DNA from 4 places in the Xenorhabdus sp. KJ12.1 genome. Region 2 is predicted to be linked to each of the others. Evidence: predicted binding sites of a transcription regulator. Region 2 holds the regulator's gene; each other region holds the start of a gene.
What was found. The regulator CRP, encoded in region 2, controls carbon source genes, mostly activating them, when cyclic AMP is high. The targets are predictions, from matches to a motif close to ATGTGANNNNNNTCACAT.

Region 1: cdd (cytidine deaminase) is a predicted target of CRP. The motif match lies at 3,385-3,402, and genes of this name have one in related genera.
Region 3: AACS92_RS06440 (NupC/NupG family nucleoside CNT transporter) is a predicted target of CRP. The motif match lies at 5,708-5,725, and genes of this name have one in related genera.
Region 4: gntK (gluconokinase) is a predicted target of CRP. The motif match lies at 2,033-2,050, and genes of this name have one in related genera.

What each region holds. Positions count from the first base shown of each region.
Region 1 is NZ_CAWNQH010000105.1:169,432-177,346, forward strand. Features, by position in the region: gene sanA (outer membrane permeability protein SanA) at 1-352, opposite strand, end outside; gene AACS92_RS18535 (NAD-dependent malic enzyme) at 499-2,196, opposite strand; gene cdd (cytidine deaminase) at 2,445-3,329, opposite strand; gene AACS92_RS18545 (CidB/LrgB family autolysis modulator) at 3,490-4,185, opposite strand; gene AACS92_RS18550 (CidA/LrgA family protein) at 4,179-4,658, opposite strand; gene metG (methionine--tRNA ligase) at 4,798-6,825, opposite strand; gene AACS92_RS18560 (MFS transporter) at 7,063-7,915, opposite strand, start outside.
Region 2 is NZ_CAWNQH010000116.1:41,062-48,976, reverse strand. Features, by position in the region: gene AACS92_RS19185 (AEC family transporter) at 1-586, shown strand, start outside; gene ppiA (peptidylprolyl isomerase A) at 825-1,394, shown strand; gene AACS92_RS19175 (aminodeoxychorismate synthase component II) at 1,702-2,277, shown strand; gene crp (cAMP-activated global transcriptional regulator CRP) at 2,479-3,111, opposite strand; gene AACS92_RS19165 (phosphoribulokinase) at 3,518-4,387, opposite strand; gene AACS92_RS19160 (YheU family protein) at 4,547-4,765, opposite strand; gene AACS92_RS19155 (LysE family translocator) at 4,905-5,507, shown strand; gene murP (PTS N-acetylmuramic acid transporter subunit IIBC) at 5,509-6,957, opposite strand; gene murQ (N-acetylmuramic acid 6-phosphate etherase) at 7,002-7,907, opposite strand.
Region 3 is NZ_CAWNQH010000059.1:9,523-17,437, reverse strand. Features, by position in the region: gene ptsH (phosphocarrier protein Hpr) at 1-39, opposite strand, end outside; gene cysK (cysteine synthase A) at 502-1,455, opposite strand; gene cysZ (sulfate transporter CysZ) at 1,564-2,331, opposite strand; gene zipA (cell division protein ZipA) at 2,552-3,469, shown strand; gene ligA (NAD-dependent DNA ligase LigA) at 3,531-5,564, shown strand; gene AACS92_RS06440 (NupC/NupG family nucleoside CNT transporter) at 5,791-6,981, shown strand; gene AACS92_RS06435 (DUF3820 family protein) at 7,061-7,276, shown strand; gene AACS92_RS06430 (MATE family efflux transporter) at 7,360-7,915, opposite strand, start outside.
Region 4 is NZ_CAWNQH010000094.1:133,615-141,529, reverse strand. Features, by position in the region: gene gntU (gluconate transporter) at 1-1,329, opposite strand, end outside; gene gntK (gluconokinase) at 1,326-1,865, opposite strand; gene gntR (gluconate operon transcriptional repressor GntR) at 2,087-3,082, opposite strand; gene AACS92_RS17165 (bleomycin resistance protein) at 3,271-3,699, shown strand; gene AACS92_RS17160 (hypothetical protein) at 3,838-4,830, shown strand; gene AACS92_RS17155 (BamA/TamA family outer membrane protein) at 4,830-5,981, shown strand; gene AACS92_RS17150 (DUF4056 domain-containing protein) at 5,975-7,117, shown strand; gene AACS92_RS17145 (zinc-dependent alcohol dehydrogenase family protein) at 7,223-7,915, opposite strand, start outside.

The DNA.
Region 1 (7,915 bases), on a different contig from region 2:
TCACAATTTTAGAGGCCGGAATACCTGCTTTAATGAGATCTCTTCGCATCGTATTGGGTTCATTATAGCTGTGTTGGGCATTATCTCCGCTTAATAGTAGATATTTAACTTTTTCACTGTTATAGGCGTTAACAGCTCCCTGAATACGGTAGAAATAATATTGGTTATATGCGCCGGCTTTATAATATTTGGATGTACCCAAAACCATGCCCACTTCTCGTTCTGGAAGTTGTCTGAGGTCATCAAAAATGTAGGGAGCCGTTTTCCAGCTGATCCAGCGATCAAGCATAATAGCTGATAGTATAAAAACAGCTATTATGAGGATTAGGCTGGTAATTAGATGCTTCCACATTATTTTTGCCTTTTATATAACCATGAACAAGTCATTAAAGGCTACTTTACTTGGAATATTGAAGCAAGTGTTGGATTAACCACATTAATATAAATATGCTTTGTGGGATAAATGCCTGCCGAAAATACTGGCAGGCATTAAGATTATCAGAATGATGTACGTTTATAGATGCGATATTCTGGTTTCCAGAAATTACGCTCAATTGCTTCTTCCAAAGCGTCTTCTGACGTGACCGTTGCGACACCCTGAATCTGGGCTTTTTTCGCCACTTCTTTGGCTATTTTGCGCGAAACATCCTGAATGTCATCAATCAATGGCAGTAGTGGGCCAGAGCCTGTTTGCGCCAGAGGAGAGCAATCTGCCAATGCGCGGCTTGCTGCCATTAACATGTCATCTGTTACACGTTTGGCTCCTGAAGCAATAACACCTAATCCGATACCCGGGAAGATATAGGAGTTATTACATTGGGCAATCGGGAATTCCTGACCTTCATACTGTACTGGTGAGAATGGGCTGCCTGTTGCAACCAGCGCTTTACCTTCCGTCCAGTTAATAATGTCTTCCGGACGGGCTTCTACGCGGGATGTCGGGTTAGACAACGGCATGACAATCGGGCGCTCACAGTGCTTATGCATTTCACGGATAATTTCTTCAGTGAACAGGCCTGACTGACCAGAAACACCAATCAGAACAGTCGGTTTGGCGTTACGGACAACATCCATTAATGACAGGCTGTCTTTGTCGACATCCCATGAGTGCAGAGTGCTGCTTTTCTGAACCAGTACGCTTTGGAAATCTAACAGGTTCGGTTGCTTATCAGTGAGTAACCCGAAGCGGTCGACCATGAATACACGGGCACGAGCCTGCTCATCACTCAAACCTTCTGATTTCATCTGAGCGATAATCTGCTCTGCAATACCACAGCCAGCAGAACCCGCACCAAGGAAGGTGACTGTCTGATCTTTCAGCTGACGGCCTGCGGCACGGCTGGCAGCAATCAGGCTGCCAAGAGCAACAGCAGCAGTCCCCTGAATATCATCATTGAAGCAGCAAAGATCATTACGATAGCGGGTCAACAATGGCATGGCATTGTTCTGAGCAAAGTCTTCGAACTGCAACAGAACATTCGGCCAGCGGCGTTTTACTGCCTGAATGAATTCATCGACGAAATCATCATATTCTTTGCCGGTAATGCGCGGATGGCGCCAGCCCATATAGAGCGGGTCGTTCAGGCGCTGCGGATTGTTTGTACCTACATCCAGCACGACAGGCAGGGTATAAGCAGGACTGATCCCGCCACAGGAGGTATATAGCGATAATTTACCGATAGGGATACCCATGCCACCAATTCCCTGATCACCCAGCCCCAGAATACGCTCACCGTCGGTTACAACGATAACTTTGACATTCTGTTTGGTGGCATTTTGCAGCATGTCATCAATATAAGCCCGGTTCGGGTAGGAGATGAACAAACCACGGGCACGGCGGTAAATATCAGAAAAATGTTCGCACGCTTCACCGACGGTTGGTGTATAAATGATAGGCATCATTTCACTGAGGTGTGCGTCAAGGAGCCGGTAGAAAAGAGTTTCGTTGGTATCCTGAATATTCCTCAAATAAATATGTTTATCCGCGTCATTTTTAAAATCGCGGTATTGGCGATAGGCACGCTCTGCCTGCTCTTCTATTGTTTCAACCGCTTGAGGCAATAAGCCATGCAGATTGAAATTGCTGCGTTCTTCTTCCGTAAAGGCGCTGCCTTTGTTTAGCAGGGGAAACTCCAACAGGATGGGGCCAGCGTAGGGAATATAAAGAGGACGTTTACTTTCGTGTTCCAGTTCCATGATGCTTACTCTTTGGACTAATCAATAACAAAATCGGCTACATATACTTCGTCTTTCAAGTTGCCTCTTTGTTGGCTGTGACGCATCTTGAAATCCATTGTGTATAGATCCTAAGAAGATAAAAAAATAAGTACAGTAAATGTTACTTAAATATGTTTATCATGAGCAAAAATGAGAGATAACATACAGAATTGGCTAATTAAATGTTATTTAATTTCTCACTTTTGCCCAAAAACCTTGCAGGGTGGTCAGAATGTGTGGCGTTCCGTCTGTTTGCAGCCGAGGTAATTTAAAGTAGCTTCGGTTGCATTCCACTGGGACAGGTGACCATTTTGCCCCTCAACAAGTATTGCCCGCTTGATCGAATGGCAATCACTTCCTGACATATTCATTAATATTAGCGCTGCCTGTAAAGGTGGCAAGCTTGGATTAAATGCCGCATTTTCTGCATAGCGACCAGTATAAACACGATCTTGTTCATCTATCAGGGCAACACCGGAGTGGGACTGGCTATAGGGTGCATGGCTCTGATTCGCTGCATTTAATGCAGTCAGAACGAGTTCATCTTCAGCATCGAGCTGGTAGCCGTGGTGAGTGTTATCCAGCAGAAATTGAGTGACAGATAAATCACGTGGGCCAAATGCTTCTGGCAGATAATCGGCCAGTGTCAGGCGTGGGCGATCAGGTAAACAGATTTCCAGCTGTGTTCCGCTGTTTAATTCATTCATAAACTGTCGGCAGTGACCACAGGGAGAGTAATTAATGGTGATGGATACCAGTTTCTTCTCGCCACGTAACCAGGCATGAGTGATGGCTGATTGTTCGGCATGAACAGTTTGCTGCAATGCAACACCTGTAAATTCCATATTTGCGCCAAAATAGAGGTTGCCGCTCTCTCCCCGTGCGATAGCACCAACATGAAAGTTTGAGATAGGGGAAATGGCACAGGCCGCAGCGAGTGGTAGCAGGGCCAGTGCCAGTGCATGATCATCAAGGCCACAGGTCTGCTTAATTGACTCCACCTGCTCTGCTGTCAGCATAGCTGGAAAATCGTCATTACCAATATAGGGCAATAACGCCTTTTGCAATTCAGGCGTGATTTCTGACCAGATAGCATGAAAACGAGCTTGCATAAAATAATCTCCAAATTAATTAAAGGTTATTCTAGGATGAGTGCTCAGGTTTGTAATGTGATGCATGCCATATAATTCATGAAATTTCTGTAACAAAAATATTATTTTAGTAACTTATGTCAAATTTTTACTATCTGAACGAGTTTTCTGATGATTATTACTAGCTAAACAGGTGTAGTAGCACAGGAAACAAAAACGGTGCCACCAGCGAAGTAATAACTCCGCAAGTCATCAGTGCCAGTGAACTATATGCCCCTTCCACATGATCTATTTCTGCACATCGGGCTGTCCCGACGGCATGGGAAGCTGTCCCCATTGCCAGACCTCTGGAGGCTTTAGTTTTAATCTTCAATACATTAAACAGATTGTGACCAAAAATGGCACCCAGAATACCGACAGCAATTACACAGGCAGCACTGATTGCCGGAATACCACCAATGGAATGAGCCACAGCCATAGCGATAGGCGTTGTGACTGATTTCGGTAATATTGAAGCCGCGATTTCAGGTGTGGCTCCTGCCCATAAAGCGATAGCTGTGCCGGTTATCATTGCAGTGATACTGCCGATAAAACAGATACTGATGAGAGATTTCCACTGAGCCCGGATTTGGTGGAGTTGTTCGTACAGCGGAAAGGCCAGAGCAACAACGGCAGGTTGTAATAAATCATTCAATATTTCGCTACCGGCAAAATAGTGCTGATAAGGCGTGTGAGTTAACAACAGCAGAGGAATAATAACCGCCATTGATATCAATAATGGATTGAAAATAGGGAATTTGAGTCGAACGGCTAATTTTTTGGCAACATAAAAGACAGACAGAGTTAATGGGAGTGACCACCAGATATGGCTTAGCATTTTTTGTTTCCTTCCTGTTGTGAAAGCTCTGTTTGTGATGGTTTATTTTGTAGAGGTTTTTCTTGTGATCGTTGATCTTCCTGGTGGGTGCCAATAATGCTCCGTTCGCGATGGATATAGTGAGAACTGTAAGCGACGGTAATCATGACAATAACGGTACTGATAATGCAGGAAAGGGCAATCGGAACTATCTGTTGGCTGAGTTGTGGATAATATTGCATGACACCAACCCCGATAGGTAAAAAGAGCAGAGTCATATTTTTCATCAATAAATTACAGCCCGGTTTTACCCAATGAGCGGGGATAATCTGGAGTGACAGTAAACAGAACAGAAAAAGTAAGCCAATGATGCTGCCGGGAAGAGAGAAGGGGAGGTGTGCTGAGGTGAAGTTTCCGACAATGAGGCATAAATAGAGCAATGAAAATGCGCGCAGATATTGCCAGCCGAGCAGCAACACGTTCAGGAAAGACATAGCATATAATTCCTCAATATAAAGAGGGTTATCATACGACTAATATTGTAAATGTGCTACACGTCACATAAAAAATGCGGGCTTAAAAAACCCGCATTTTTACTTTTATTGTGTATTTTTCGCCAGATTATGCGGGTAATTATTTAACCTGCATACCCGGTTGGGCACCGCTATCCGGGCTTAACAGGAAAATTTCTTTTCCGCCGGGACCTGCTGCCATCACCATACCTTCTGAAATACCAAAACGCATTTTACGCGGGGCAAGGTTAGCAACCATAACCGTCAGGCGATTTTCCAGTGCTTTCGGATCTGGATACGCTGAGCGAATACCAGAGAAGACCTGACGAGTTTCACCGCCAAGGTCTAGAACTAATCTCAGCAGCTTATCTGAACCATCAACAAAATCAGCCTGTTTAATTAATGCGATACGCATATCAACTTTGGCGAAGTCATCAAATGTGATGGTATCCTGAATAGGATCATCAGCCAGAGGGCCTGTCACGGTTTTTTGTGGCTTAATACTTTCTGTGGAATCCGCCACCATAGCTTCAACTTTAGCCATTTCGATACGGTTAAACAGTGCCTTAAATGGTGAAACATTATGGCTCAGCAGTGGCTGTGAAATTCCATCCCAAGTCAGTTCAGTATTCAGGAATGCTTCTGCACGTTCAGTCAGTCCCGGAAGAATTGGTTTCAGGTAAGTCATCAGGACGCGGAACAGGTTGATGCCCATTGAGCAGACAGCCTGAAGATCGGCGTCGCGGCCTTCTTGTTTCGCGATAACCCACGGTGCCTGTTCATCAACATAACGGTTGGCGAGATCTGCCAGCGCCATGATTTCACGTATCGCCTTACCAAATTCGCGATTAGTGAAATCTTCTTCAATTCCCTGTGCCGCATCGACAAATTTTTGATACAAAGCAGGATCAGCAAGCCTATCTGCCAGTTTGCCACCAAAACGTTTATTGATGAAACCGGCGTTACGCGAAGCTAAATTAACAACTTTGTTTACGATGTCACTGTTAACGCGCTGAACGAAATCTTCCAGATTCAGATCGATATCATCGATACGGGAAGAGAGTTTTGCAGCGTAGTAATAACGCAGGCAATCTGCATCCAGATGTTTAAGATACGTTTCCGCCTTGATGAAAGTTCCGCGGGATTTCGACATTTTTGTGCCGTTGACAGTAATGTAACCGTGAACAAACACATTAGTTGGCTTACGGTAATTACTGCCTTCCAGCATAGCAGGCCAGAACAGACTGTGGAAATAGACGATATCTTTACCGATAAAGTGGTACAGATCAGTTTTAGAATCTTTTTTCCAGAATTCGTCAAAATTCAGGTCGTCACGCTTGTTACACAGATTCTGGAATGAACCCATATAACCGATAGGCGCATCCAGCCAGACATAAAAATATTTACCCGGCTCATCAGGGATTTCAAAACCGAAATAAGGCGCATCACGGGTGATATCCCACTGTTGCAGACCAGATTCAAACCATTCCTGCATTTTGTTTGCTACCTGCTCTTGCAGGGTGCCGGAACGAGTCCACTGTTGCAGCATATCGCTGAACGCAGGCAGGTCGAAGAAGAAATGCTCAGTCTCGCGCATTTCTGGTGTTGCACCGGATACCACTGAACGCGGGTTGATCAACTCTGTCGGCGCATAAGTCGTTCCGCACACTTCGCAGTTATCGCCATACTGATCTTCCGACTTACATTTCGGACAGCTTCCTTTAACGAAACGATCCGGCAGAAACATGCTTTTTTCCGGATCGAATAGCTGAGAAATTGTCCGGTTTTTGATGTAGCCGTTTTGCTTCAGTTTCAGATAAATTTCGGATGCAAGAGCTCTGTTTTCTTCGCTGTGCGTAGAGTGATAGTTATCATAACTAATCGCAAAACCAGCAAAATCCTGTTGATGCTCCAGATGCACTTTGTCGATCATTTCTTCTGGCGTGATCCCGGCCTGCTGAGCTTTCAGCATGATTGGTGTGCCGTGGGCATCGTCAGCACAGACAAAGTGAACCTCTTTGCCGCGCATTCGATGATAACGAACCCAAATATCAGCCTGAATGTGTTCTAAAATGTGACCGAGATGAATTGGACCGTTAGCATAGGGTAACGCACAGGTCACCAATAATTTTTTCGCGACTTGAGACATAGTTAGGATCTGACTTCCATAAATTAAAAAGGGCTTTTGATGTTACCTGATAAGGAGCATTGCCGCTAGGGGAGGTTGACATTTCAGGAAGGATTTTAAGCAGCATGATGTCCGGTATCACTGTCTTTGCTAAAAAACGATTATACCGAGTCATCATGCCAGTATGTATATTGTTAGGGTTCATGCGGAATAAGTTATCTGTATCAAGACAATATCCTGAACTCATTTACTTTGAAGTTATATGCTGACTGATTTAAATGTGCCGCGCTGAATGACACTGAGTAGCCATCTTAGAAAACCCGGGATCTGTAGCAGGATCATAAATCCGAATGCTACCTGATATGCGATCTGAGGATAATGCCCGGCTGCATCTATAGGCCAAAAACCGATGATCACACCGAATATAGTTTGTATGAGAAAAGTGCCAAATAGAATCAGCAGATTAAGACAGGTAGAAGCACGCCCGGTCATCGCTGGCGATACACTTTGTGCCACGATAGAGTATTCCAGACCAGCAATGGCGCTTATCAAAGTAAATCCGACAGAGAGTAGCGGTAGTAACGGGAGGATGTTTAAAGCACATAAAACTTGTATCACCAGAAACAAAAAAATGCCTATTCCGCCAACTTCCATGGGTTTAATATTGAACTTACCGGCCCATTCAGTGATATTGCCTACAAAAAGTGAGCCGACAACGCCTGCTCCCATTCCTATAAACAGATAGACCGAAGTGAGTTTATTACTGTAATGCCCTACATCCTGTAACCATTTTCCCATCCACAATCCTTGTAGCCCGAAAGCAACTGTATGAGGAAGTAATAACAAACTGATGACTTTGCGAAAGGAGTGATCTTTGCAAACTTCAATTAGCGAGGTAATCCGTGGCCACTTCACCATTTTATGTTCAATTGGGTCTTTGGGAACCCATATTGCGGTAACTACCATAACAATCAGAGTTACACCAGCCATAGCAAAGAATAGCGTTCGCCAGGAAATAAAACCTACCAGCCAGGCAACCGGCAATGTCGATAGCATGGCACCTAATCCCCCAACAGCCAGTAGGTACCCATAAATAGAGGGTAGTTTATTG
Region 2 (7,915 bases):
GACAATTTTACATAATATACCTGCCATCATAGCGGTTATCATTAGCTATGATATGACTACCACGCGGCACAGCGCTAATGGCAGAATTTCTTTTTTCTACAGTATAGCGAAAGCATTAAAAACAACCTTTACCAACCCACTCACTGTTTCAGTTATTGCAGGATTAATCTTTGTTGTGTTTAGGATCCCACTGCCAGAATTTTTACAGTCATTTACCCACCTTCTGGCAAATGCAGCAGGGCCAACGGCATTATTTGCATTGGGGTTAGGGTTGTCCCGCTTTAACTTAAAAGAGCACGTTAACAGAGATGCACTAAAATTGGTGGCCCCGATGTTATTACTGAAATTAGGAATACAACCGTGGGTGACTTTTATTTGTGCTTATTATTTATTTGGTATGCAGCAACTCAATAATATTTGGTTTATTGTTGCTGTTGTTATGGCTGCACAACCTATCGGTGCCAGTGTTTATATTTTCGCCAGAATATATAATTTCAGGCAGGAAGTCATTTCGCTCTCTATCATCATTTCACTTCTGGTCGCATTGATTACCATTCCGCTTATATTACAATTTATTTCGGTCTAACAACGCTTTTCGGCCTAATTTGTATGAATACATATCAAGGCAGGTGTTATTCGGAAAATAAACACTATCCGAAATATGAGAAGATAATATTTATCTGGATGATATTATTCAGTAAAACGCATTATTGCTCGTAAAAATGAGTAAATCTTTGCCACTTTGCTTGGTGGGGAATTACACTTAATGCGTTTTACTGATTTTATGAGTTTTGTTATTGACCTCGAGAATAAAGGAACCATCAATGTTTAAACGTATTTTTGTGCCGCTTATCACGGCATGTGCTATTAGCGTGATGGCTGCCCCAGCACTGGCTGCCGAAACTTATGTAAAGCTGGTGACATCAGCGGGTGAAATAGAGCTTGAGCTGAATGGCGATAAAGCACCAATCACCACAAAGAACTTCATTGAGTATGTGGATGAGGGGTTTTATAACAACACTATTTTCCATCGTGTCATCCCCGGCTTTATGGTTCAGGGAGGCGGCTTTACAAAAGATATGAAGCAGAAAGCAACCAAAGCCCCTATCAAAAATGAAGCTGATAATGGGTTGCGTAACCTGCGTGGCACGATAGCAATGGCACGTACCGCAGATAAAGATAGTGCAACCAGCCAGTTTTTTATCAATGTGGCGGATAATGCCTTCCTTGACCATGGTCAGCGTGATTTTGGTTATGCTGTTTTTGGTAAAGTCGTAAAGGGGATGGATGTGGTTGACAAGATTTCTCAGGTCAAAACAGAAAATGTTGGTCCTTATCAGAATGTTCCGGTTAAACCAATAATGATCCTCTCTGCTAAGGTGGTTTCTCAGTAACTCTGATGGGAAAACCGCGTTTTTTATCTGTAAATTAGAACATCGGCGGTATTTGCCTGTTATTACACTTTTCCGAAGTGTCAGGCCTTTAAAAATACCGTCTCTCCCTCAATTCTTTTTCATCACTCCTGCAATCATGGTTCACTCCGCTGGTCGCCGACCCTATTTTAAAGTAGCTTATGTGGTATGATGAGTGTCCTGCTATCGTTGACGTTGATTTACCTGATTTTACCGTAATACATAACGCACAGTGCCCAATAGGGCAAAGCAATATATAAAACTATAAAAATCAGTAGGATGTGATCCTATGCTATTAATAATAGATAACTACGACTCTTTTACATTCAATTTATATCAATACTTTTGTGAGTTAGGGACGCGTGTTTTAGTTAAACGTAATAATGAGCTACAGCTTGAAGATATCGAAGAGCTGGCACCGACCCATTTGGTGATCTCTCCGGGGCCCTGTACGCCGGATGACGCTGGGATCTCACTGGAGGCTATCTCTCATTTTGCCGGGAAATTGCCGATTCTGGGCGTGTGTCTCGGGCATCAGGCGATTGGACAAGCCTTTGGTGCGAGTGTTGTTAAAGCTCGTGAAGTCATGCATGGTAAAACCAGCTTAATTCACCATAATCAGCAGGGTGTATTCAAAGGATTGAACCGACCGCTGACAGTAACCCGCTACCACTCTTTAGTTGTTGCGGCAGAAACATTACCGGCTTCTTTTGAAGTCACCGCATGGAGTCAACATGATGGTAATGTGGATGAAATAATGGGAATACGTCACCGTACTTTACCTCTAGAAGGCGTGCAGTTTCATCCGGAAAGCATTCTGAGTGAACAGGGGCATGACTTACTGAATAATTTTCTGAAATACTAACGAAAACTATTTAATTCCTCTTTCGGCTATTTTTCATATCAGCTTTTGTGTAATACCCATAATCAGGTTATGGCGCTTAATTTATTTATGCGTCTGCGGGTTTCATTTCTTAGCAGGGGAATGAAGGGAGCTGAGTGATGAAAAACAAAAAGCCAGTGCGCGATGGGATGCACTGGCCTAATTCAAGCGCGATTTCAGGAACTAACGTGTTCCGTAAACGACAATAGTTTTGCCGTGCGCAGAGATCAGGTTTTGATCTTCCAGCATTTTCAGAATGCGACCGACTGTTTCACGGGAGCAACCGACAATTTGCCCGATTTCCTGACGTGTAATTTTGATTTGCATACCGTCAGGATGAGTCATTGCATCAGGCTGTTTAGCCAGATTCAGCAATGTTTGGGCAATGCGGCCTGTAACATCCAAAAATGCAAGGTTTCCTACTTTTTCTGACGTTGTTTGTAAGCGGCTTGCCATTTGAGCAGATAAACGCATTAAAATATCAGGATTAACCTGAATTAACTGGCGAAATTTCTTATAGGAAATTTCAGCCACTTCACAGGCGCTTTTAGCTCGCACCCATGCTGTACGCTCTTGCCCTTCTTCAAACAATCCAAGTTCACCAATAAAATCCCCCTGATTTAAATAAGAGAGGATCATCTCTTTACCTTCTTCATCTTTTATTAGAACAGCAACTGAACCTTTAACAATATAGTAAAGCGTTTCTGCCTTCTCACCTTGATGAATAAGCGTGCTCTTGGATGGATATTTGTGAATATGGCAGTGTGACAAAAACCATTCAAGAGTAGGGTCTGTTTGTGGCTTGCCGAGAACCATTCGCTTTATCCTCTGTTGTTATTTCCGCCTTTATGGTCAGAGAAACAGATCGTTTCTCATCAGGCTGGCTTTATAAAGTCAATAGATTAACATATTAACTTGCTGAAAAACTGACAAGCAGGAATTTTATATGGAAATCTCAGGGTATCAGCATGTCGATGCATTGCTCCGAGCCCATAAAACTTGCCCGTTTCACGTGTAGCACTGTTTGTAACACAGGAAAAGGATTATGTCTCCTCCTGTATCGCTTCAGCATATAAAACCAGTTAACAAATAGCCAGAATTCTATTTGAAAAGCCTGATTTACTACATTTTCATTTATAAATGAGTGAATAATTGATGTTTTATCACAGGTAACATTATTTTTTGTTACCTGCATTATCGATAAATAAATAGCGGGCAATATTTAGGATATTTTTTTGCCTTCAAGTAATTGCTGAACTAACGGCGCCATAATTAACTCCATTGCCAGCCCCATTTTACCACCCGGAACAACGATAGTATTTATACTGGAAATAAACGAACCTTGGAGCATTGCCAGTAAATAAGGAAAATCGATTTGGCTTAAACCGCGGAAACGAATAACGATAAAGCTTTCGTCTAAGGAGGGAATTGCCTTGGCAGAGAATGGGTTGGAGGTATCGACTGTAGGAACACGCTGGAAATTGATGTGAGTGCGGGAAAACTGGGGCGTAATATAGCGGATATAATCGTCCATTGAACGTACCACAGAATCCATCACAGCTTCCCTTGAATGTCCGCGTTCGCTGGTATCACGAATGAGCTTCTGTATCCACTCAAGGTTAACGATGGGAACAACACCAATCAGCAGATCCACATGGCTTGCGACATTATGCTGTGGAGTGACAACACCACCGTGTAATCCTTCATAAAATAGCATATCGGTGTTTGATGGTAGTGGCTCCCACGGGGTAAACGTACCCGGTACCTGATTGTAGGGAACAGCTTCATCATACGTATGCAGGTACTTCCGCCAGCGGCCTGTGCCTGTTTCGCCATAATCAGAAAATGCTTTTTCCAGCATCTGGAAATCATTCGCTTCTGGGCCGAAATAGCTGATATGCCGTCCTTGTTCTTTTGCTTTACGTATTTCTGCGTCCATTTCGGGACGGGTATAACGGTGAAAGCTATCCCCTTCGATAAGAGCAGCGGTAATACCCAGTTGTTGGAAAATCTTGCGGAATGCCACACTAGTGGTTGTCGTTCCGGCTCCACTGGAACCGGTTATGGCAATGACAGGGTGTTTGGCAGACATAAGAACAGACTCCTTATCAGTAAAAAAACAGTTGGGATGATCTTTCTCGTAACCAGCAATTTTGAGCCAATAAAGCAGTACCAATAAAACAATGCCAATAGAACATACAAAAATTGAATAAAATGCTATTGAGCCGAAAAGGGTATAAAAAGAATCAGCTTACGGGCGAAACTGCTCCTTAGGCATGATATTGACAGTTTCGTGCAATTCAGACCAGACCAGAATAACTTCGTTCCGTTCAAGCTGGCGTTTTACATCCTGTACTTTCTGCTCCAGCGTTTTTTCAGACTCACCATAATCAGTGCCTTCCCGTAAGACAAAACTCTCGATTAAGTTACGTAAAGTATCAGGTTCTATTTGCTGCCACGGGATAATCATTTTGTTCTCCATATATACCCTGCATCTTCCAAGTTGAATTACACACTTCGAAAACGGGTATAACTCATCTTGTGTGCTAAATAACATACTGCTATTTTCTCTGAAAGAAAATGACAATAATTAAGAGATATCACAACTCATGACTGCTAGCCTCCTCTTCTCACTCAGTACATTTATGTTTATTTCCGCCATTACGCCCGGCCCTAATAATATGTTAATGACAACATCGGGTGCTAATTTTGGATTCCGCCGCTCGTTAATACTTTTTCTGGGAATGGTAATTGGAATGCAGACCATCCTGCTATTATCTGCATTTGGTGTTGCCGGGTTATTGTTGATCTATCCGGCTGTACACACAGGTTTGAAAGTGCTGGGTAGTCTGTACTTACTCTGGCTGGCCTGGAAAACCGTAACAGCACAGTATAAACAGTTGGATGCACAACCCCTCGGAACACCTCTTAAAGGCTATCAGGGCTGGCTATTACAGTTTCTGAACCCCAAAGCATGGATGATGGGATTAGGATCTGTCAGCAGTTACAGCTTAGCCGGAGATTTATATATCCACTCTATTTGGGTCATCAGCGTAGTGATGATACTCAGTAATATAGCCACAGGCTTGGTATGGCTGAATCTCGGTGTCATGATTGGTCGCCTGTTAAAAGGCCGTACAGCATGGTTTACTTTCAATATCGTGATGGGGCTCTTGACAGCAGCCTGTGTGCCATTGATATGGATTAACTGAATCAGCTTAAATCAATATTTTTGCTGCCAAAGAAGAACGTCAGCACAAAGCCGCTGATATACGCAACAATCAGCCCCGCACCGTATACCGCCATTCCCGTGAATATTCCTGTCAGGGATGTCATCAAGGGCAACGCGACTACACCGGAGGGGCCGAATACCGTATTCAGGCCGACAGGTACACCTAACCAGGCAATCAGCCCGATAAAAAAGCCGCCGATTGCGCCACCAAAACAGGCCGTTACAAAAGGCTTAATGCGGGGCAGAGTCACGCCATAGATTAAAGGCTCACCAATTCCCAGAAAACCGGGGATAATGGCGCCTTTGATTTGAATACGCAGCAATGAATCTTTTTTCGCTCTTGCATATAACGCGAGAGCAGAACCAACCTGCCCGGCTCCTGCCATCGCCAGAACCGGAAACAAGGAGTTAAAGCCCTGTGTTTCCACCAGAGCAAAATAAACCGGTATAAATCCCTGATGCACACCAAACATCACGGCTATCAGGAACAACCCGGCTAAAACAGCCGTCCCGAACGGATTACCATTCAGATTGGTGAAAAGCCATGACATTGCCATAAACAGGTAGCTCCCGATCGGCATAATCACGATAAAAGTTACTGCACCCATGATAAGAAGTGTGATGGCAGAAGTCAGGATCATATCCAGATCAGCGGGTATGATTTTGCGGATCTGCTTCTCAACCCAGGCTCCCAGAATACAGGCAATCAATACCCCGAAAATATTGCCCCGTGGGTCGATAGCAAAGCCAAAGAAATTGTTGATACCGGAATAAAAACCACTGGTGGCATCGGGGTTATAACCCAGAATAAACAGAGCAGCGATAATCGCACCATTAATACCTGAACCGCCGAATGCCTTCTGCGCATTATAACCAATCAAAATGCTGAAGAAAGTGAACATCCCTTTACTGAAAATCTTCATATAGCCGATCATTTCAACCAGCACAGCATTAGGTTGTGCAACGCCCTGAATAAAAATTTGTTCCAGTAAAGTGGCGATCCCCAGTAACAGTCCGACAGCAATAAAACCGGGGATCAATGGTGTAAAAATAGTGGCGAATTTAGCAAGGAACTTATGGATTGAGCTGGTTTGCTTCTCTTTGAGGTGTTTTTTATTGGAAGAAGCAATATCTTTCAAATCTGCTGAATGGTGTTCCGGAGCCGTATGCTCGGCAGAACTTAATAACTCATTCATCATCGCTGCGGCTGTCTGGGCTTTGCCGGGGCCAAGAACGATCTGAAGCTGCTCATTACTTTCGACCACACCCAGAACGCCGGGGATTAGTTTTAGTTTTGCCTTATCGACGATTGAATCATCACGTAATGTTAACCTCAGGCGGGTCATGCAATTACCGCACTGTATGACATTACTTGCCCCGCCAATGGCGCTGAGTATTTCAGGCAACATATTCGGATTAATTTTAGCCATTTAGCACCCTTACCATCTATACCTATATAGGGAAAAGGTAATCACTATCGGACTGTTGAAATGGCAGGCCGGATAAATCCCTGATGTTCTGTTAATAACACTCGGGCTTCTTCGGCGCTGATCCCCGATAGAATCATCACAATTGCGGTTTTGCAGTGGCCGTTACAGGCACTCAGGGCTTGTTCTGCCACTTCTCTGTTGCATTCAGTAGCTGCCATCACAATATTTTTTTGCCGTTCGATTAACTTAGCATTAGTGGCTGCAACATCCACCATCAAATTACTATATACCTTGCCGATACGGATCATGGCACCAGTTGTGATCATATTCAGTACCAGCTTTTGCGCTGTACCTGCTTTCATACGGGAAGAACCGGTGACAACTTCCGGCCCGACAACCGGGGTGATTGCGATATCAGCCAGCCGGGTCATCGGGCTGTCAGGGTTGCAACTAATACAGGCGACAGTTGCTCCTATGGATACCGCATATTCCATCGCACCTAACACATAGGGAGTCCGGCCACTGGCGGCAATCCCGACCAGTACATCTTTTTCACTAAAGTGTAGTCCTTTAAGATCATCTGCGCCCAGTTGCCGGTTATCCTCCGCATTTTCTACCGCTTGAAGAATAGCCTTATGCCCGCCAGCGATTAAGCCGACAACCTGTTCTGGTCTGGTGCCATAGGTTGGCGGGCATTCACTGGCATCCAGAATTCCTAATCGCCCCGATGTACCTGCACCGCAGTAAATCAATCTCCCGCCACGACGGAAAGCCTCTGCCACTTTATCCACTACAAGAGCAATTTGAGGTAACGTCTGCTCAACGGCAAGAGCAACTTTTTTATCTTCATCGTTAATGACACGCAGCATATCCAGTGTCGATAACTCATCAATATGAGTACTGGCAGGATTGCGGCTTTCCGTTACCAGATTATTGAGATTGATTTTCATGGTTTGTT
Region 3 (7,915 bases), on a different contig from region 2:
GCCATTTGGTGCAGTAATAGTAACTTCTTGCTGGAACATAGTATTTCCTCAATAACTTAAATTTTTGTTGGTAAGCCAAGAGAATACTAAAACTAGTTTAGCTGGATTAATCCTGACTTGTACAACCGTTAAATGAATAATGATATATGCCTTTACTCTTTCAGGTCGTTTTTTAGCAGCTTTATACATTTGCAGCTTTGATACAGCACGAAATCCATAGGTATAAAATGCATGAAATCATTATCAAAAAATTAACATATTTGATGCCACTCTATTGTTGACTGGATGTTAATACACACTAACCCAATATGAGTTGAACCAAACAAGATTCTTTATGGCAGTCTTACGATTAATTTCGTGCATCAAAATAATTACTGGTTAAATACTAAAGCTGCCTGAATAAATCATCTAAGAAAGTTTTAAACTTTGATCTGATGCACAAAAAAGCACCCTTGAGGTGCTTTTTTGTCAATAAAGTTGAAAAAGGAATGAGGTGAAGATTTAATCGTTGGCTAAATCGGCAAACAGTGCAGTGCTCAGGTAACGTTCAGCAGAAGAAGGCAGAATGACAACAATATTCTTATCCTTGTACTCGTCTTCCTGTGAGAGTTTAATGGCCGCAGCAACCGCAGCACCTGAAGAAATGCCAGAAAGAATTCCTTCTTTTTCAGTGATTTCGCGAGCTGTTTTAATGGCTTCTTCGTTACTGATTTTAAATACACGGTCAACTAATGTTAAATCCAAGTTATCAGGGATGAAACCTGCACCAATCCCCTGAATTTTGTGTGGGCCTGGTTTCAGTTCTTCACCTGCCAGTTTTTGGCTGATTACGGGTGAATCTTCAGGCTCGACAGCAACAATTTTTACTTGCTTACCTTGTGTATTCTTCAGATAGCGGGCAACACCGGTAATAGTGCCTCCTGTACCTACACCAGCGACAAAAACATCAACATTTCCATCGGTATCTTCCCAAATTTCTGGCCCTGTCGTTTTTTCGTGGATTTCAGGGTTTGCTGGGTTACTAAATTGCTGTAGCAGGACATATCGTTCAGGCGCACTGTCACGGATTTCATTCGCTTTATCAATAGCACCTTTCATGCCCTTAGCGCCTTCGGTCAGCACTAATTTTGCTCCCAACGCTTTTAGCAGCTTACGGCGTTCTAAGCTCATGGTTTCCGGCATTGTTAGTGTCAATTTATAGCCACGGGCCGCAGCGACATAAGCAAGAGCAATTCCCGTATTACCACTGGTCGGCTCGATAAGCTCTTTATCCTTTGTCAAAATGCCACGTTTTTCTGCATCCCAAATCATGTTGGCACCGATACGGCATTTCACACTGAAACTCGGATTACGAGACTCTATTTTGGCCAGAATGCGACCATTTCCGAAATTTTTCAGGCGTACCAGTGGAGTGTGACCGATGGTCAACGAATTATCTTCATAAATTTTGCTCATTGTCCGATTGCCCTTAAGATGCTCATGAGTTGTGATTAATTAACCATACGCGAACAGCTTATGAATGGAAATAAAGTTTCAGTCTATTCTTATTATATAAAAGAATATTTAACGATTTCTGATAGCATGCTGAGCACGGTAACGATCAACCCACATAGCTGTAGCACCACAAACGGCAACAGGCATAATGAACAAATTGATGACTGGGATCATCGTTAATATACTTACTGTTGCTCCAAATTGCAGGTTGTCAATTTTGTCCTGTCGCAGGGTATTACGCATACCTATAAAACTGACCTTGTGGTTATCAAAAGGGTAATCGCAATATTGGATAGCCAGCATCCAGGCACTGAAAATAAACCAGAGAACGGGGGCTATAGTTTGCCCAATACCCGGAATAAAATACAATAATAATAGAGCGATAGCGCGAGGGAGGTAGTAGAGGATTTTGACTATCTCACGTTTCAGAATACGGGGAACATCTTTCAGTAAATCAAAAATGTCTGTATCGGGTGCAGGAATGCCAGTCAATTGCGCTTCCAGTTTTTCTGCTAATAATCCGTTAAAGGGCGATGCAATAAAATTTGCCAGTGTGCTGAAAAAATAGGTAAAAATAAGTAAAACAGAAATAACAGCAAGCGGCCATATTAAATAGCTGAGCCATTGCATCCAGTCCGGTACTTTATCTAGCGCCCACTGTATCCAACCATCCATTTTCTGATATAGCCACCAGAAAGCACCACCAATTAATAAGATATTAGCCAGTAAAGGCAATAAAACGAATCTTTTGATGCCCGGGCGGGTTACCAGATGCCAACCTTGTACAATATAATGAAAACCGCCTAGATGTTTTGGCAATTTTGTCGAATTCGTCATATTTTCTTATTCTCTCCTGAGTGATTGAGACGGTATGATATAGGCAGGATTTTCCACTGACCAGTGGTTTTATGTGTAAAAAACACTCGAAAAAACAGGGGATATCTCTCTTTATGATAAGAAAAGTACGCAGAGGCTTGCACTTGTGCTATTTGACAAATACTCTTATCTAAAGAATATTCAGCCGTGGTGGCAATTAATTTAAACAACAGAGATAGCAATGATGCAGGATTTGCGTCTGATATTAATCGTTGTTGGTGCGATAGCCATAATAGCTTTGCTATTACATGGGTTGTGGACCAGCCGTAAAGAGCGTTCGTCACTCTTTCGTGATCGCCCAGTGAAACGTCGTAAACAGGAGCGTGAGAAAGAGTCAGAGGATAATGATGGCGATGAGCTATTTAATAATCCGTCAAATTCACCAGTTCATGAATCAGCGAAATCTCGCCATGAACATCGTGAAGAGCCGGTTATTGAGCGTAATGCACCTGATTTGTCAGAAGTAACATCGGATAATGGAATCGATCCTTTACTCTCAAAACAACAACCTGAAGCACCAGTGGCAAAAGAGAATGCCATTAATGAAAGCCAGAAAGAATCGCAGCTTGGCCTGTTTGAATCTGCTGAGCAAAATGGTGCGGAAGGTAAGGAAGCGGAGGCTGTCAGCGAGCAGTCTGAGTTGGAAAATGCCGCGAAAACAGAAGCTGAGCAAGCTAAAAAAGAGACTGTGTTGGTACTGCATGTAGCAGCTCATCATGGTCAGGAGCTGAATGGCGAAGTGTTGCTTCAGAGTATTTTACAGTCCGGTTTCCGTTTTGGGGATATGAATATTTTCCACCGCCACCTTAACCCATCGGGTAGTGGTGCAGTACTGTTCAGTCTGGCTAATATGGTTAAGCCGGGGTCATTTGATCCAGAACGTATGACTGATTTCAGCACTCCGGGGATCTCCATGTTTATGCTCGTTCCTTCATATGGTGATTCTAATCAGAATTTTAAACTGATGTTGCAGGCAGCACAGCGTATTGCTTCTGATGTAGGAGGAGTGGTGTTAGATGCCGAGCGTAAGATATTAACACCGCAAATGATTGAGAATTATAAGGCACGTATTCGCAATACACTCAGTGCTCAGGAATAAATTTTCTTTTTAGTATTAAGCCCCCGCTCAGTCGGGGGTTTTTCATCTCTGGTGAGAAGTCATGAAAAATATTATTCAAAAAATTAACGAACTAAGAACAACATTGCGTCATCATGAGTATTTGTACCATGTTATGGATGCACCAGAGATCCCGGATGCGGAATATGACCGCTTGATGCGGGAACTAAAATCACTGGAAGAACAGCACCCGGAACTTATTACCGCAGATTCTCCTACCCAGCGGGTCGGGGCAGCACCATTAACTGCATTTGAGCAGGTGCGTCATGAAATCCCAATGTTATCTCTGGATAACGTATTTGATCAAGAAAGCTATTTGGCGTTTGATAAACGTGTTCGTGATCGTCTGAAAGACAGTCGTGAACTGGTATTTTGCTGTGAACTCAAACTTGATGGTCTGGCTGTTAGCTTGTTGTATGAAAACGGCGAGTTAGTGCGGGCAGCTACCCGTGGTGATGGTACTACGGGAGAAAATATAACCGCTAATGTTCGTACGATCCGGGCAATTCCTCTGCGTTTGAAAGGAGACAATATTCCAGATCGTGTCGAGATCCGTGGTGAAGTCTTTATGAAGCAGGCAGGTTTTGAAAAACTCAACGAAGAAGCCCGTCGGACAGGTAATAAAGTATTTGCCAATCCTCGCAATGCCGCAGCCGGATCATTGCGCCAACTTGATCCAAGGATTACAGCCAAGCGACCACTGACTTTTTATTGTTATGGTGTTGGCGTTATTGAAGGCGGAGATTCGGAAAACGGGCAGCTGCCAGCAAGCCATTACGGGCGCCTGATGCAATTCAGGCAGTGGGGGCTTCCGGTCAGTGACAAAGTGAAATTATGTCAGGGAACCCAGCAGGTATTGGATTTTTACCGTGAGATAGAGCAACAGCGCCCTGAGCTGGGTTTTGATATTGACGGTGTTGTTATCAAAGTTGACTCCCTTGAATTGCAGGAAGCATTAGGATTTGTAGCCAGAGCACCTCGCTGGGCGACAGCATTCAAGTTTCCGGCACAAGAACAAATAACCATCGTGCGGGATGTTGAATTTCAGGTAGGGCGTACGGGGGCTATTACACCGGTTGCACGTCTGGAGCCGGTACAGGTTGCAGGTGTAATCGTTAGTAATGCCACTTTGCATAATGCAGATGAAATTGAGCGTCTGGGATTACGTATAGGCGATACTGTTGTTATCCGCCGTGCAGGTGATGTTATTCCACAGGTTGTCGGTGTCATTCAGGAAAAAAGGCCAACAGAGAGCCAGGAAGTTGTTTTCCCGGAGCATTGCCCTGTTTGTGGCTCTGATATTGAACGTGTTGAAGGGGAAGCGGTAGCACGTTGTACCGGTGGATTATTCTGTGGTGCACAGCGTAAAGAAGCATTAAGGCATTTCGTTTCCCGTCGTGCAATGGATGTGGATGGAATGGGAGAAAAAATTATTGAGCAGCTGGTTGATAAGGAATATGTAAAAACTCCGGCTGATCTATTCCGTCTTACCGCAGGGAAATTAACGGGTCTTGAGCGTATGGGACCAAAATCCGCTCAGAACGTGGTGAATGCGCTGGAAAAATCCAAGAAAACAACCTTTGCCCGTTTTATTTATTCACTGGGAATTCGCGAGGTCGGAGAGGCGACGGCTGCTAATTTAGTTACTCATTTCGGTACACTGGAAAAATTGCGTGTAGCAGATACGCAAGCTTTGATTGCTGTTCAGGATGTGGGAGAAATTGTTGCCAGTCATGTGGTTAATTTCTTCAATGAACCACATAATCAGGCAGTCATTGATGATCTCGTCAATAATATTGGTATCCACTGGGAATCGGTAGAAATACCACAAGCCGCAGATATTGATAGCCCATTTGCTGGTAAGACTGTGGTGTTGACCGGATCACTAAGTCGTTTATCCAGGGATGAGGCTAAAGACAAATTGGCTGCTTTGGGAGCTAAAGTTACAGGCAGTGTTTCCAAAAAAACCGATCTGGTGATTGCTGGTGAAGCAGCTGGCTCCAAATTAGCGAAAGCCACAGAGTTGGGGATAGCTGTTATTGATGAAGAAGAAATGCTCCGTCTTTTAGGTGAGTAACAAGTAGGGACGTAATCTTCAGAAAGGCGCTATTTGAGGTTTCCGTAGCGCCTATAATTTGCATGCATGATAGCCATGTTTTGGTTAAAAATGTGATCCGGTTTGCTAAATTTAGGTTTTGTTGCCTCTTACATAATGAATTAATGTGATAATTGTCACGATTTATTATCGTGTATTACGAAATGCGGTTATAAATTTGCACCTCGTCAGATTTGGAGTTCCTTTTATGTCTCATATTTTTCATTTTGTCCTCGCTTTAGTGCTCATTGGTGGCCTGGCGATTTTGGCGAGTAATAACCGGAAGGATATAAGGGTCCGGTATATTATTCAGTTACTTGTTATTGAACTTGTTCTGGCGTGGTTCTTCCTGAATTCGAATGCCGGACTAGGGATCGTCAAAGGATTTGACAACCTGTTTGTTCACTTGTTGTCTTATGCCGCAGAAGGTACTAACTTTGTTTTCGGTGGTATGATTGACGCAAAACTGGCGTTTTTCTTCCTGAACGTACTTTGTCCTATCATCTTTATTTCCGCCCTGATTGGTATTCTGCAGCACATTAAAATTCTGCCGATTGTCATTCGTGCTATTGGTACAGTGCTCTCCAAAGTGAATGGTATGGGGAAACTGGAATCTTTCAATGCAGTCAGTTCATTGATTCTGGGCCAGTCAGAGAATTTCATCGCTTATAAAGATGTATTGGACAAAATGTCTGAACGCCGGATGTACACCATGGCAGCAACCGCGATGTCTACAGTATCTATGTCCATCGTGGGTGCTTATATGACGATGCTGGATGCAAAATATGTGGTTGCAGCTCTAATACTTAATATGTTCAGCACCTTTATCGTTCTGTCTCTCATCAACCCTTACTCTGTTAAAAGTGAAGGGGATATTCATATGAGCAACTTGCATGAAGGGCAAAGTTTCTTTGAAATGCTCGGTGAATATATTCTGGCGGGTTTCAAAGTAGCATTGATCGTATCGGCCATGCTGATTGGTTTTATTGCTCTGATTGCGGCTATCAATGCTGTCTTTGATATTATCTTTGGCATTACCTTTCAGCAATGTTTGGGTTATGTTTTTTATCCGTTTGCCTGGATCATTGGTATTCCTAGTGATGAAGCACTGAAAGTAGGTAGCATCATGGCGACTAAGCTGGTTTCTAATGAATTTGTTGCTATGCAGGGTTTACAGGAAATTGCCGGGCAATTGAGTGAGCGTTCAAAAGGAATTCTGTCGGTATTTTTGGTTTCTTTTGCCAATTTTTCCTCTATCGGCATTGTTGCCGGAGCTATCAAGGGATTGAATGAAAAACAGGGAAATACTGTTGCACGTTTTGGTCTGAAACTGTTGTTTGGTTCAACATTGGTGAGTTTCCTGTCCGCAGCCATTACCGGACTGATAATGAGTTTTTAAATTCACAGTAACCTGTGTTTCAGAATGAAAATGGCATCTTACAGGTGCCATTTTTTTACATAAAGAAAAGGATTAAAGAATGAATAAAGAAAATCTACTGGAAATTGCTAATACAGTAATGCCATTTGGAAAATATAAAGGAAGAATGTTAATTGACCTTCCGGAAGAATATCTGCTTTGGTTTGCCCGTAAGGGAGAATTTCCACAAGGCAAGCTGGGGGCACTAATGGAAATGACCCTTGCAATTAAGATTGAAGGGCTGGATTCACTGGTAAAACCATTGAAAAAATCCTAATTAACCGTAAGTTGGATCAAGTGGCGCTATCGGTGATGAAATATCGATTAGTGCACCACTTTTATATAAATCTATACGAACATTTATGATGTATGTTTAAGTATGCTCTTAAATTTGAGAGCTAATACCATTGATAGAGTTATACAGTTTGTTAATAAGCCAAAAACAAGCCCATACCAAAAGCCAATAAAGCCCATTTTCTCTGTAATCAGGTCTGTTAACCCTAATGTAAAAGCCAAAGGTACGCCAATAAACCAATAACCGAAAAGAGGAACATAGAAAACTATTTTTGTCTCATGAAACCCACGTAAAATCCCTGATAATATGGAGTGTATAGAATCAAATAGTTGAAATAAGAATAAAAAGACGATTACTCCGAGAGCTATATTTATTACAAGAATATCTCTTGTATATAAACTGATAATATGTTCAGCATAAAGAAAAAATATAATTCCTAGCATAAGAGTAATCAATGTAGTAGATATTAAAGAGAGTAAACTAAATCTTAGTGTTGATGAATAATCTTTCTTAGCACTCAAGTAGCTTATTTTTACTGTTGTAACAGCAGAAAATCCACCGCTAATAGTTATTATCATGGATGATATTATAATTATAATATTATTAGCTGCAATATATACA
Region 4 (7,915 bases), on a different contig from region 2:
GGCGAAATAGATCATACCGATAATGGCCCCGGTGGTGCCTAAAATCGTTTCCATGATCGTCCAGGTTTTTAAGGTCTGTCCTTCAGTTGCTCCGGTAAATTTGCCGAACAACCAGAAACCGGAGTCGTTGACATGGCTGAGGATCAGAGAACCCCCTGCGATACAGACGGATAGTGCTGCCATTTGTGCACCGGAATAACCTAATTCACCGATAACAGGCAGCACTAAGCCGACAGTGGTCAGGCAGGCAACAGTGGCAGAACCCTGAATCACACGCACAGCTCCCGCCAGAATAAAACAGGCCAGAGCGATTGGCAGACCAGCCCCAACCAATGCGTTACCTAATGCTGGGCCTACACCGGAATCAACCAGTACCTGTTTGAAGACTCCGCCCGCACCAGTCACCAATAGGATAATTCCTGCTGGCTGGAGTGCCGCAGAGCACACCTCCATCACTTTTTCTTTGCTCATACCACGACGGATTGCCAGACCATAAATAGCCACCAGGCAGGCAATTAAAATCGCAGTAAACGGATGTCCGATAAATTCCAGCCACTGATACAAAGTTGATTGTTGATCAACAAAACGGGCGGCGATAGTTTTCAAACCGACTAATATCAGAGGGAACAGTACCAATGCCAGACTTAAAGCAAAGGAAGGCATCTGGCTCTTACCGATGCTTGGGGTACTCAGATCGTTGGGTAAATCCAGTGTGACATGTTTACTGATGAAATTACCGTATATCGGGCCAGCCAGTAACATGCCGGGAATTGCTGCACTCAGGCCAATCAGGATCATCCAGCCAAAATCCGCACCCATTTGGGAAGCCAACATCATTGGCGTCGGCCCCGGTACCAAAAATGCCGCCGCCGCTGCAACACCGGCAAACAGAGGGATCGCCAGTTTTACGACATTACCGCCAGTCCGGCGCGCAACAGCAAAAACCACACCTATCAACAATACGACTGCCACATCAAAAAACAAGGGTAATGCACAGATAAGCCCCGCAACACCCAGTGCATAATTAGCCCTTTTTTCACCGAAACTACCCAGTAATTTCACAGCAATCTGATCCAATGCGCCCGTTTCATGCAGGATTTTTCCAAACATTGCACCGAGCGCAACAACGACAGCAAGGAAGCCCAGTGTGCCGGACATGCCGTTTTGCATCGTTTGGGTAATTTTTTCTAATGGCATACCGGAAAACATACCGGCTCCCATTGAAACCAGCATTAAGGCGATAAAGGCGTGCATTCTGGCCTTCATCACTAAAAACAGTAACAGAAGAACAGAGCCGACAGCTGTCAGCACCAACGTTAATGTACTCATGAATGTCCCTCAGTAATACGTTCAATTGTTATAATTGTATTGTTAATTACTTCATCAAGACTCGGTTTGATATCAATGAAATGAACATCTTTTTCATCAATTGTCGGCTCTTCCAGTGTCTCAAATTGTGAGATAAGCATTTGCGGTTTGAAAAAGTGCCCTTTACGAGCTTTCAGGCGGCTTTCAATTAATTCAAAATTCCCCTGCATATACAAAAATGACAGATTTTTATTGCCGCTACGCAGGATATCCCGATAGTGTTTTTTCAGGGCTGAACACACCAGCAAAGAAACGCTATTAGTACGTTGCATGGCAAAAATAGCATCGTTGAGAGCTTCCAGCCACGGTTGGCGATCATCATCATTTAGGGCATGGCCTTCAGCCATTTTATGAATATTGGCGCGGGGATGAAGAAAATCACCATCTAAAAAAGCGGCACCCAGTTCACGGGCAACACCATTGGCAACGGCAGATTTACCGCTGCCGGATACCCCCATCAATATAAAAACGTGGTTTGGTCGCTGGGTATCGCTCATATAAAACTCCTTTATGCAGATTTTGCCACTTGGCTATCCCTGTGACTGATCTGCAAAATTTTCTCTGTGAAATATTACCCGTGTAATGTTACCGGTAACTATCTATCGGCAACATTATCAGTAGCAAAGGATGGTGAGCAATCAATCAAGATTGGCAAAAAAGGAAAATGTGAGGCTTATCGCAATTGAAGGTGGGAAAGCATCATATTAAGCTACAAAAATTAAACACTTTCGCCTAATGAAAGTGTAAACCCAACATCAATAAGGGTTTGTTCCAGTTTTTCACCTTTCAGGCGAGCGAGTAATGCTTCTGCCGCCTTGCGCCCCATTTGGTCACGAGGAGTCAATACACTGGCAAGTTTTGGTGTCATTACCTGACCAACATCATGCCCGTGAAAACCGGCAACAGAGATATCTTCCGGTACGTTGATCCCCTGACGCTGACATTCAAAAATAGCACCAATCGCGATATCGTCATTGGTACAAAATAGCCCATCGACATCAGGGTATTTCAGGTAGGTTTCCTGTAAGAGCTGGGCGCCTAATGAGTAGGATGAACTCGCCGTCGTCATCATTTTCTTTGGTTGTAGACCAGCGCTACGCATTGCCACTTCATAGCCCTGTAGACGTATCAGTGTCCTTTCATCCTGTCGGGCACCGAGATAGACGATACTCCGGCATCCACGTCCGATCATGGATTCCGTCATCTGACGTGCAGCTTCAAAATTATCAATACCGACAGCGACATCAAGGCAGGGTGAGACACTGTCCATTAATTCGACGACGGGAATACCGGTAGTTTCCAGTAATTTTAGTGTTTTAGGAGTATGCGTTCGTTCAGCCAGTATCAGACCGTCAATATTATAGGAAAGCAGGGAGAGCAGACGTTCTTCTTCTTTCTGTGCAGAGTAACCGTAATGAGCAAGCATAGTCTGATAGCCATGACGGTCAGTCATATATTCAATACCGCGGATTACTTCAGCAAATACCTGATTAGTCAGTGAAGGCAGTAAAACACCGATTGTTCGGCTGGTGGAGTTGGAGAGAATATCCGGCACACGATTAGGAATGTACCCCAGTTGATCCAGAGCTGCCGCAATCCGTTTTCCCAGAGGTTCAGAAACTTGGTTGGGATTGCGTAAGAAACGGCTGACTGTCATCTTGGTGACACCGACGAGATCTGCAACATCTTGTAAAACAGGGCGTTTTTTCTTCATTTTCAATGCGGTGTAACCAATATTGGGGGGGACAAACTAATAAAGTGTGTTTTTAACATATTTGGACATCATGATAATACGATTTTTAGCAAAAAACTCTGGCTAACTCACATTCCATAGATGCTCTATTTATTCATAAGCTGCCATAATGTTTTTGTAGATAGGAAATCAGAATAAACCGGATAGATATGAATACAACGACTGATATAACCTATTGGAACCGAATGGTTCCTGAGCTGACGGTTACGGATTTTTCGCTTTCTTTTGATTTTTATCAGCGCATATTGGGTTTTAACGTTTTGATAAGAAGGGAAGATCCCGATTTTGCTTATCTGAGTTTAGGGGAAGCACAACTCATGCTGGAAGCATTTCATGATAGTGGCTGGAATACCGGAGAGTTGAGTAAGCCACTGGGGCGTGGGATTAATCTCCAAATTGAAGTGGATAATGTTACTTCTTTACTGGTTAGTCTGAAGGATAACGGTATTAAATTGTATCGATCAGTAACAGATAATCATTATTGCATCGGCGAGACTTCGGTATGTCAGCGCGAGTTTCTCGTGCAGGATCCTGATGGTTATTTGCTCCGATTTAGTCAGTTTATCGAGAGTACATGAAATAATTAGGATGAAAAACAATCAACTCTAAATGATTTATTTCATGTTAGTTATTCATTTTTAAGCATTTTAGGTTAACTTTAAGTGGCAGAGGTTATGCTAGTCTGCCGAGTCCTCCATTTTTCCTTTGAGTTTATTATGACCTTAACTAACTATAGCAAATTGTTAGCAACTGCATTCTGCCTTGTAACTTCATATAGTTATGCAGACAGTGAGCGCCCACTTTTTTCATTGACGATGACTGAGTCTGGTGTACAGCAAACTAATAGCGATGGTAGTTTATCCCATTCAGCTAAATCAGAGTCCCGTATTCTGCCGATTTGGGGGGATGAAGCCCGAGCCAGAGGCTATGATCTTCCTGAACCATTCGGAGTCAGTTATGGTTATATGAACCTGCGCCAGAATGTAATTGTGGATAGTATTAAGTTTGAATTTACTAATCCACAAATAAATGAAGCGTGGAAAGATCAAATTATTGTTAATGCAGGGAATACCCGGAGCAGAAATGAAACTCATTTATTGAAACTAGATACATGGGTTTTACCTTTTCTGAATGTATACGGTGTTTACGGAAAGACTAAAGGTAAATCTGAAACAAATTTAGATAATATCATCGTATTTGGTGATGATGATACTTTTAAAAATACTCCTTTCGAACTCAGTTTTAAAGGAAAAACCTATGGTGGAGGAGCAACATTTGCGGGTGGATATAATCAGTTTTTTGCCACCTTGGATGCAAATTATACCAGAACTAATTTGGATATTTTAGATGGGGATATTAGCGCTTTTGTTGTCACACCTCGTGTAGGTTATGAATTTGTCTTCAATCCATTAATTCCCGAGAAGGGAAATAGCAAAGTTCAGGTATGGGTTGGTGCTATGTATCAGGACATTACTCAGCGTTTTAAAGGTGATGTCAGCAAACTGAACTTACCATCTGAAATTGATAGTCTATTTAATATGCTTAAGTCTAGCTCAGATATAAATTTCGACGTCAAACAACACCTTGCCCATAAATGGAATAATACAGTTGGTGCTCGTTTTGAGGTCACCCGTAATTTCAATCTATTATCAGAAGTTGGTTTTGGTAACCGAAACAGCTTCTATATTTCCGGCGAGTTTCGTTTTTAATGTTGCGCTTTACGATTATCAAAAGGCTGGTGATATCCAGCCTTCTTATTTTGACTACCTCAGCTGCTTATGCAGATATCCTGCCTGACCGCAAAAAAATTGACGGCTGGCTCAGTGAGCTAGGTGGCGATAATCAGTTCGACGCCAGCAAGAAAATTGACTGGGGTGTATTGCCCGGCCCTTTTTATACACCGGAAATGGGAGTGGGGCTTGGTGTAGCTGTAGTCGGGCTTTATCGCCCTGACAGTCACGACGATATTAGTCAGAATTCTTCACTGGGGCTCAGTGGGTTTGGCTCATCCACCGGCGCTTTTGGCCTCAATTTCACCAATTATAACTTTCTTGCCAGTGACCAGTGGCGGTTATTTGTTTCTGGTACCCTCAATAACATACCTACCTATTATTGGGGAAAAGGTTACAGAGCGGGAAAAGATAACAGTAATAAACAAAGTTATCGTTCGCGTGAATTTGATATTCGTCCCCGAGTGCTTTACCGCGTTGCTGATGCCACTTATATGGGGCTGGGTGTGAATTTTTCCTCCGTTAATGCCGGTGATACCGATGCTCAGGCAAAAAAATATTTTGAACAGTCTGTTGGCGGGGCTTCGGTTATCAGTTCAGGTGTAAGTGCATACTTTAGTTATGATAGCCGGGATTTCCTTCCCAACCCGCAGTATGGTCAGGCGATTGAGCTGATTTACACCTATTTCTCTCCTGAATTAGGAGCAGACTATCGTTTCTCTACGACACAGTTACAGTTCTCGACTTATCACCAGTTATCTGAAAAAACGGTACTCGCTTTTGATAACTATGCGCGTTTTAGTGCCGGTGAAGTACCGTGGAACCAGCTATCTTTGCTAGGGAATAGTCTGCGTATGCGCGGCTATTATGAAGGGCGTTACCGCGATAAAAATATTTTCACAACTCAGTTGGAGCTGAGGCATAAGCTGGACTGGCGTCACGGCGTTGTCGGCTGGGTTGGAATGGGAACGCTGAGTGATACTCCGTCAACGTTGGGAGAACGACATTGGCTTCCTTCAATTGGCGTCGGTTATCGTTTTGAGTTTAAACCACGTATGAATGTCAGGTTAGATTTTGGTATTGGAAAAGGCAGTACCGGGTTTTATTTTCAGGTTGGAGAAGCATTTTGAAGTATTTGGTCACACTACTGTTAAGTTTTCTGCTGACAGCCTGCCAAAACAAATCAGCACCGGTTACAACTATTGATCCGATGCTCAAAAGTACGACACATGAACAGGCAAAAACGGACTGGTTAGCCCTGCCCCCTGTTAAATCTCCCGAAGGTTTAAGAGCATGTTGTGCATTCGGTTATGATCTTAAAGTGAATACATTAGGGGTTTCTGTACCTCTCTATCATATTGATAACATTGTTGAGGCAGAGAAATTGGGAGAACATCACTATAACGATAGCTTTCTTGGTGCAAGCGCGGCGTTATTGGGTGTCAGCAATGAAAAAATCGGCCTGCTCTATACCGAGAAAGGTGGATTCATTGATATTTCCCATGTCAGGGATACTGCGGACTATACGCTTTATCTTTTTAGCCAGATTTATGCGCGCCTTGGCCAAGAATGGACATTGTCTTTGGATGATGAGCTGGCAGCACGTAAGATTCGCTTTTTTGCATTTACTCCGCCCACAGATCCCGCAGAACGCTATACCCTGAGTGCGTATTTGGCTGCAAAGCTGGCATTTCAGTTAGCTGCCTGGCATGAGATTGCCCAATGGTACGGTTATCAGTCTATTCCCGGTTTTTCAGAGGCGATTTCAGCCTTTTCCCCGGAAGATCTCTACTCCAACTTATTGGGCGCGAGACTGGCGCTGACGCTTATTCTGCAAGGTCAGGCATCTTCTGTGAGTCACTTTTCTGTTGCGATTGCGAATATCCTGCCAATGGCCTTAAATGAGCTGGGCGCTTACGACAGGTCAGGCACAAAGAGGATGTTTGATAAGGTTGATGGTTTATGGTGGAACAGTTACCAGCGTATTCCACAAAAGTTTCTGGTATTACGCAGGAATTATGAAACCCAAGATGATCGTTATCCATTAATGCCTTTCGGCAAGGAAAAGTTTGCTTTACGCCTTTCGTTACCGGATTCCTATCGGGATTTTTCATTGGATAAACTGGCTGAATTTCAGTTATGGCCAACAAAGAGCATGAAAGACTTACCTTCCCCGCAACATTACTGGTCAGTAAAAGATTTTTCAATGTTGGCGGAAAATGCTGAAAAACAAGACAGGTATCAACAACAGTTGAATGGCAAATAGTTTTTGTGACACTCAGTCGTATCGTGTTTTACCTGCTGTCTTTCAGCGGGTTTCAGCATGTAGCAGGAAAAGTTGCGGAATGACAACTTTTTCTGCTACATCAATTTATGCTGACAGGACGATTTTCAATGCTTTCTCTTTGGCGGCATTCCCAAATATGTCATAAGCGGTCTCTATTTCACTCAATGAATAGTGGTGAGTGACCAATTTTTCCGGTGAAATCTTACCGGATTGAACGCTTTTCAACAGCATGGGAGTGCTGCTTGTATTGACCAGCCCAGTGGTGATGGTGATATTTTTGATCCAGAGATTTTCCAGATGTAAATCGACGGGTTTGCCATGAACACCAACATTAGCAATAAACCCGCCTGCGGCAATGATATCCTGACATATCTGGAAAGTCGCAGGGATCCCTACACACTCAATAGCAACGTCAACACCAATGCCATCAGTCAATTTGTGGATGGTTTCAACCACGTTTTGCCGTGTCGGGTTGATAATTGTGTTGGCACCAAACCGCTGAGCAACGCTGAGGCGATTATCATCGGTATCTATCATGATGATATGTGCCGGAGAGTAAAACTGGGATGCCAGTAGCGCAGAAAGTCCGACAGGCCCTGCACCAATTAAGGCGATGGTATGACCCGGCTGAACCCTGCCATTGATAACACCAATTTCAAGCCCGGTCGGCAGAATATCGCTGAGCATTAAGGCGGCTTCTTCATCAACACCTTCCGGCAAACGATGAAGACTATTATCAGCGTGGGGAATACGTACTTTTTCTGCCTGCGTACCGTC